Regions from separate parts of the Aneurinibacillus uraniidurans genome, predicted to be linked through region 3. Evidence: predicted binding sites of a transcription regulator. Region 3 holds the regulator's gene; each other region holds the start of a gene.
What was found. Region 3 encodes LexA, which represses DNA repair genes until DNA is damaged. Its sites were predicted from a motif close to CGAACATATGTTCG; they were not measured.
Positions count from the first base shown of each region.

Region 1: a site for LexA is predicted at 755-768, ahead of dinB (DNA polymerase IV). Genes of this name have one in related genera too.
Region 2: a site for LexA is predicted at 923-936, ahead of uvrB (excinuclease ABC subunit UvrB). Genes of this name have one in related genera too.

Region 1 is NZ_CP116902.1:2,366,723-2,368,995, reverse strand. It holds gene PO771_RS11820 (hypothetical protein) at 1-192, shown strand, start outside; gene fbpA (Fur-regulated basic protein FbpA) at 301-459, opposite strand; gene dinB (DNA polymerase IV) at 815-1,870, shown strand; gene PO771_RS11805 (NAD-dependent epimerase/dehydratase family protein) at 1,951-2,273, shown strand, end outside.
Region 2 is NZ_CP116902.1:366,928-369,200, reverse strand. It holds gene uvrB (excinuclease ABC subunit UvrB) at 1-852, opposite strand, end outside; gene PO771_RS01795 (amino acid ABC transporter ATP-binding protein) at 1,087-1,815, shown strand; gene PO771_RS01790 (transporter substrate-binding domain-containing protein) at 1,859-2,273, shown strand, end outside.
Region 3 is NZ_CP116902.1:2,258,733-2,261,005, forward strand. It holds gene yneA (cell division suppressor protein YneA) at 41-322, opposite strand; gene lexA (transcriptional repressor LexA) at 539-1,162, shown strand; gene PO771_RS11280 (DUF456 domain-containing protein) at 1,233-1,721, opposite strand; SAM riboswitch class I at 1,906-2,009, shown strand; gene PO771_RS11285 (alpha/beta hydrolase) at 2,084-2,273, shown strand, end outside.

The sequences.
Region 1 (2,273 bases), 110 kb from region 3:
AAGCTGGAAGAATCGTGGAGCAAATTCGAAGATGGAGTAAAGGAGAAACATCCTGATCTTTACGAAAAAGTAGAAAAGCCACTCGGCATTATCCAAGGTGGGGCAAAAGCTCAAAAGCTGGATAAAACGGTTCTTAATAAGTCCATTGATGAATTAGATGGTGTTCTAACTGATGTTGAAAAAATGAAATAAAAAGAGTAAGGCCATGCTAATAAGCTGCCGAGAGTTCTTTTGATCATAGTTCCTCATCGGTAGTAGGCAGGACAAACCCCACCGCCCGTTTGGGTAGTGGGGTTTGTCTTATTGTATTTGTATTTTTTTATTTTGTAATAAGGCATGAAACAGTGCTTGCTTCACTTCTTTCTCTGAACACTCATACAGTTGATGATCGTTAATTTTGAAAATACCCAGTTGCAACAATTTCTCTATATACTTATCCAGTTTGCTAGCTGCCATCATTGTACATTACCTCTCCTATGCATTAGCATTGTAAATCCTGATGCTACAAGATAAATAATAAAGAACGTATATTACAGGCCGGTTAAAAAAATATGAAATACCTTTTAACTTTTGATGAATTAGAGGGGATTGCAAAACGCATAGTTTCTAAAATAATGAGCAATAACGTGTAATAATAGTTGGCATCCAAACATACACTAAGTCGAGCAAAGAGTGGTATACAGTTAAAGGCCTCCCGGATGAGTGGGAGGCTTTATTTCTTCTTCAATAAAATAAATAAAAAACATTGTGCATAGGAATATATGTTCTTATAATGAGGATAAGATAAAGTGGATGGAAAAAGTAGGTGAATGTGATGATTTTATTGTGTGATATGAACTCTTTCTTTGCTTCTGTGCATCAAAGCATGCGGCCAGAGTTGCGCGGCAAACCTATAATAGTTGCAGGGGACCCGCAGAAGCGGAGGGGGATTGTGGTGGCAGCCAGCTACGAGGCAAAGGCATACGGGGTGTATACAACAATGCGGTACCGTGATGCGTGGAAATGTTGTCCGAAGGCGGTATTTGTTCGGCCCGAGCATGCTCTCTATCGTCAATACTCCGAGGCCATCATGCGCTTTCTTGCTCGCATTGCACCTTGCGAAGTGGCTTCTATTGATGAAGCATACCTAGATATCACAGAAATCATCGAGCGTGGTCATTCTCCTAAAGAAGTTACCTCTTATATTCAACACAAGCTGGAATCCGAGTTGCGCATTCCGTGCAGTATCGGGGCCGGACCAAATAAGCTCATTGCGAAAATGTGTGCCGATGTGAAAAAACCACGCGGATTTGTGGAGATGGGGCAGCGTCAGTTTCAAGCATACTTCTGGCCGCAGCCTGTCAAGCGGCTGCATGGCTGCGGCAAAAGCACAGCCGAGAAGTTAAATCAGAAAGGAATTCATACAATCGGACAATTGGCAGCTCACCCAGTAGAAGACTTACAGCAGTGGTTTGGGAAAAAGGGTGAGTATTTGTATAAGGCAGCATGGGGAGCGCATGTTTCCCCAGTTAATCCAGAGCGAAAGAAGGGGGAGAAAAGTATTGGCTCTTCCCGTACGTTTGCGATCGATACGATGGAACACTCGTTAATTGAGCAAACGGCTCGTGAGTTTAGTCACAAGCTGGCTGAGAAAGTACAGCGTCAGCATAAACGGGCCGCAACGGTCTCGGTAGAGGTAAAATTCGATTATCGCCAGGCTGTTTCTCGCAGCATCACACTGGAAGTACCAACAGATCGAGCGGATGATATTTATCGAATCGCAATGCAGACGTATGAGCTGCATTTTTCGGATCGCCCGATTCGTTTGTTTGGGATTCGACTAAGCAACCTAACAGCACAGGTGTACGAGCAGTTGAAATTTTCATTTTAAGTCACAAAATAGGGGTCTAATTTGTCTTAACTATGAACCCCGAGGTATTTCTATCTCGTATTTTGTGAGGAGGTACTGATATGAAAATTTTTGTTGCTGGTACAACTGGTGTGATCGGACGTTTTTTAATTCCTTTATTGGTGGAAGAAGGTCATGAAGTATCTGGAATGATTCGTGATGAATCACATGTAAACAAAATAATAAAGATGGGTGTAAAACCGGTAGTAGCAGATGCATTTGATCGGGATGCTGTATTCGCTGCACTGCAAAAATCTCAGCCGGATATAGTCATTCACCAACTTACATCATTGAGCACAGGGAGTTCGGTTGATAATGCGAGAATACGAATCGAGGGAACAAGGAATCTTGTAGATGCCGCAAAATCTGTGGGAGTTAAACGAAT
Region 2 (2,273 bases), 1.9 Mb from region 3:
CAGCTTGCCCTGCTCTTTAAAATGCGCCAGCTGCTGTTCCAACTCCGCTTCGATGCTGATGATCGCCTTACTCATCTTATCCGGTCCAGTTACGAAGTGAGACGCCGGAAAAATCGCGACGTGTTCCCGCTCCAGAAGCACAGCACCCGTTAACACATCAATTTCGGTGATCCGCTCAATTTCATCACCGAAAAACTCTACACGTATCGCATGTTCACTTGTAGAGGCAGGAAAGATCTCCACCACATCTCCACGCACGCGAAATGTACCGCGCGTAAAGTTAATGTCGTTCCGATCATACTGAATGTCAATCAGCTTGCGCAGTACGTCGTCCCGCCCTTTCTCCATTCCCCGACGCAATGATAATAGAAGGGAACCGTATTCCTGCGGTGAACCGAGACCATAAATGCAAGACACACTCGCCACAATAATGACATCATTACGCTCAAACAATGCGCTCGTTGCTGAGTGACGGAGCTTGTCAATCTCTTCATTAATGCTAGCATCTTTCTCAATATACGTATCCGATTGCGGAATGTACGCTTCCGGCTGATAGTAATCATAGTAACTGACGAAGTATTCTACCGCATTATGCGGGAAGAACTCCTTGAACTCGCTGGCTAACTGAGCAGCAAGTGTTTTATTATGGGCAATGACCAGTGTTGGCTTCTGGACACGATTAATAACCTGTGCCATCGTGAATGTTTTCCCTGTTCCAGTTGCACCTAGCAATGTTTGATGCTTCTTGCCCGCTTCAACTCCATTCACTAGTGCAGCAATCGCAGTTGGCTGATCACCTTTTGGTTCGTAATCAGAGACGAGCTCGAATTTTTTCGTAAGCCTTTCCAACATCTCACCATCTTTCTGCACAAAATACTACCTTCTATTATAGCATATGAGCTATGCGAAAACGCAATTTAACCGAACAAAAGTTCTCTCTGGTTATAAGTTCATGAGTTTTGTTCATATTGAAAATGTATTTTTCTTATTTTTACGATAAATTAATATTTACATTTTTTACTGATGCAGGGTATCATTAATAAAATATTAATAAAATTTTTACTGTTTTGTTTAGGAGGATTGCGAATGATTGAATTTCGCCAGGTAGATAAACATTACGGCTCCTTTCACGTTCTCAAAGACATCAACCTAACGATCTCAGCAGGCGAAGTTGTCGTTGTAATCGGCCCTTCCGGTTCCGGTAAATCTACCATGCTCCGTTGCATCAATCGTTTGGAAGCGATTTCATCTGGTGAACTGATTGTGGACGGCGTACGTGTTCATGACCGTAAAACAAATCTTAACGAAATGCGCCAAGAGATTGGCATGGTCTTTCAGCACTTTAACCTGTACCCGCACATGACAGTGCTTGAAAACATTACGCTAGCTCCGCGTAAAGTCCGGAATATCCCGAAACAGGAAGCGGATAAAACAGCCCGTTACTATCTCGAAAAAGTCGGACTTGCCCATAAAGCCGATGCATATCCGGGCGAACTGTCAGGCGGTCAGCAACAGCGTGTAGCAATTGCTCGCGGTCTTGCCATGAAGCCAAAAGTTATGCTGTTCGATGAGCCAACCTCTGCACTTGACCCGGAGATGATCGGGGAAGTACTGGACGTTATGAAAAGTCTGGCTCACGAAGGGATTACGATGGTCGTTGTGACACACGAGATGGGATTTGCCCGTGAAGTAGCGAACCGTGTTGTCTTTATGGATCAGGGTCAGATTGTTGAAGTAAGCGAGCCGAATACTTTCTTCGAGAATCCGAAAGAAGAGCGGGCTCGCGCTTTCCTAAGTCGTTTACTTAATCACTAATGTTGAGTTCTTTTATCACACATATATAAAGGGGGATTTTTTAATGGTAAAGAAAAAATGGAAAGTATCCGTTATAACAATGGCGCTTGCTATTACTGCTGCTCTCACAGGTTGTGGTGGTGGTGGAGATAAACCAGCAGCCGGAACAGCTACAAGTGGCGGCGACACCAAAACAGTAAAAAGTGCCGTCGCCGCAGCAAAAGAACGCGGAAAACTCATTGTCGGTGTAAAATACGACACCAACCTGTTCGGTAAAAAAGACCCAGCAGACGGTCAGGTTAAAGGCTTTGACATTGATGTGGCAAAAGCTGTGGCAAAAAAGGTCGTTGGCGATGAAAACAAAATTGAGTTGAAAGAAGTAACCTCTAAAACACGTATCCCGCTTCTTAACAATGGTGACATCGATGCGATTGTTGCAACAATGACCATTACAGAGGAACGGAAGAAACAGGTTGATT
Region 3 (2,273 bases):
TTATTATAACACAGTTCTAGCATGGAATAAACGTTCGTAATTACGATTCTAGCGGAACGATCAATACGTCCCCTGGATGGATAATAGCACTGCTCAACTGATTCTCTTGCTGTATGTAATACATGAGTTCCTGGGTAGACATATGCGCCTGTTCGTTATAACGTTTCGCAATTTTCCAAAGCGTATCCCCGGCCTGAACGGTAACCTCGATGCCCGCTGGCTTCGTAGACTGGTCGCCCCCGATCGATGCAAATACAAGGCTCGCCGTGCTGCATACACACATTCCGATGATCATTCCGATCCATAATGACTTCCTGCTCATATTCACTTCCCCTTCCCGTATGTCTGCTTCTATGATTGATTATATGCTTGTCCTGTTGTAATAGAACGCCCACCAAAATAAGAACGTTCGTTCTGAAATCATAGTAAACCGAACCTGTGTTCTTGTCAACAAAAATTCGAACTTATGTTTGTATATAGCGAACAATACTGATATAATAGGAACAAAATATACCGTGGGGAATGGAGTTGTAAATCTATGAAAAAGCTTTCCAGCCGCCAGCTTGCCATCCTGGATTACATAAAGCGCGAAGTCAAAGAAAAAGGATATCCGCCTTCTGTCCGTGAGATCGGAGAAGCCGTTGGGCTTGCTTCCAGCTCAACTGTTCACGGTCATCTCGCTCGCCTGGAGAAAAAAGGGCTGATTCGTCGCGATCCGACTAAGCCGCGTGCCATTGAGATTCTAGATGGTGAAAGAGGAGATCTTGAACCAATAGGGATTAAGACTGTCACCGTCCCAGTCCTGGGCAAAGTCACAGCAGGTCTGCCTATTACCGCTGTAGAAAATGTAGAAGAGCATTTTGTTCTACCGGAGAACATGGTAGGAGCGGATACTGTCTATATGCTGCGCATTCAAGGCGAAAGCATGATAGACGCCGGAATTCTCGATGGCGATTACGTAATCGTCCGTCAGCAGCAGGTTGCCAATAATGGAGATATTGTTGTGGCGATGACCGAGGAAGACGAAGCAACTGTGAAGCGCTTCTTTAAAGAAAAAAATCACATCCGCCTTCAACCAGAGAATCAATCCATGGAACCAATTTTACTTCCAGCTGTAACGATTCTTGGCAAAGTTATCGGCGTATACCGCAACATTCACTAAGCCATACAAGAAGAAAGAAGACCCGCTGACTTTTAGTAGCCAGTGGGTCTTCTTTCTTCTTATATACGCGTTATAACACAACGATCAGGAACCAGATAATCATAACCAGTTGAATGATAATTTTTGCAACGGTGCTGCTTAAAAATCCGAGTACCGTTCCAGTCGCAATTCGCATTGCCAAGGCCCCTTTTCCTCGTACCACCTCAAGGCCCCAGACCGCAAGAAACGGACCAACCAAAATCGCAAATGGCCCCAGAAAAGCCCCGAGAAGCAGCGGTCCAGCCAATAGGCCGACCGTAGCCACGATCATGGACCATTTATCTCCCCCATACTTTTTCAGAAAATACGCGTTCGATAGCAAATCTGCCCCGATCAATAAAGCTGTCAGTACGGTCATCGGAACCCAGAACGTCCACGTTAACGGTACATGACCGAGCGCAAATTTGTATGTTAAAAATCCAATCCACACAAGCAGTGCATCAGGAATGATCGGGATTATAACACCCGCCAGGCTTAACAAAAATAACACGCCGATTCCTGTCCAAATTATCGCATCCACAGCCATCCCTCCTTTTTTTATCTTATCATGTTTTTATTTGGTATATGTTTATGTACGCAGTATTTTAGTACAATTAATTCATAGTATATAAATAAGAATTGTTTATATTAATCCTTGACGCCCGATTCCGCTTTTATATATACTAATCATAACGATATCGGTTGAACTTTATATGGTGATCCATTTCTTATCAAGAGCGGCGGAGGGAATAGGCCCGATGAAGCCCGGCAACCAGCAATTCTGCAAGGTGCCACATCCTACAGAACGAGTGGTTCTGACAGATGAGGAAGCGGACTTTTGCATTCACTTGTCCCTTTTCTCCGTACAGAATAGGGATTTTTTTATTTCAGGAGGCGACAATTATGGAACGAGTCATTCACATTTCCTACGATAAAATTGAATTAGCGGCCACTGTTCATTATCCAGCGCCCCACACACGCTGCGACCCGAATAAACGCTGGCCCGCGATTATTATTTGTCACGGATTCGTCGGTAGCCGAATCGGTCAGAACAGACTGTTCGTAGAGGCTGCACGTCGATTTGCTGAAGAAG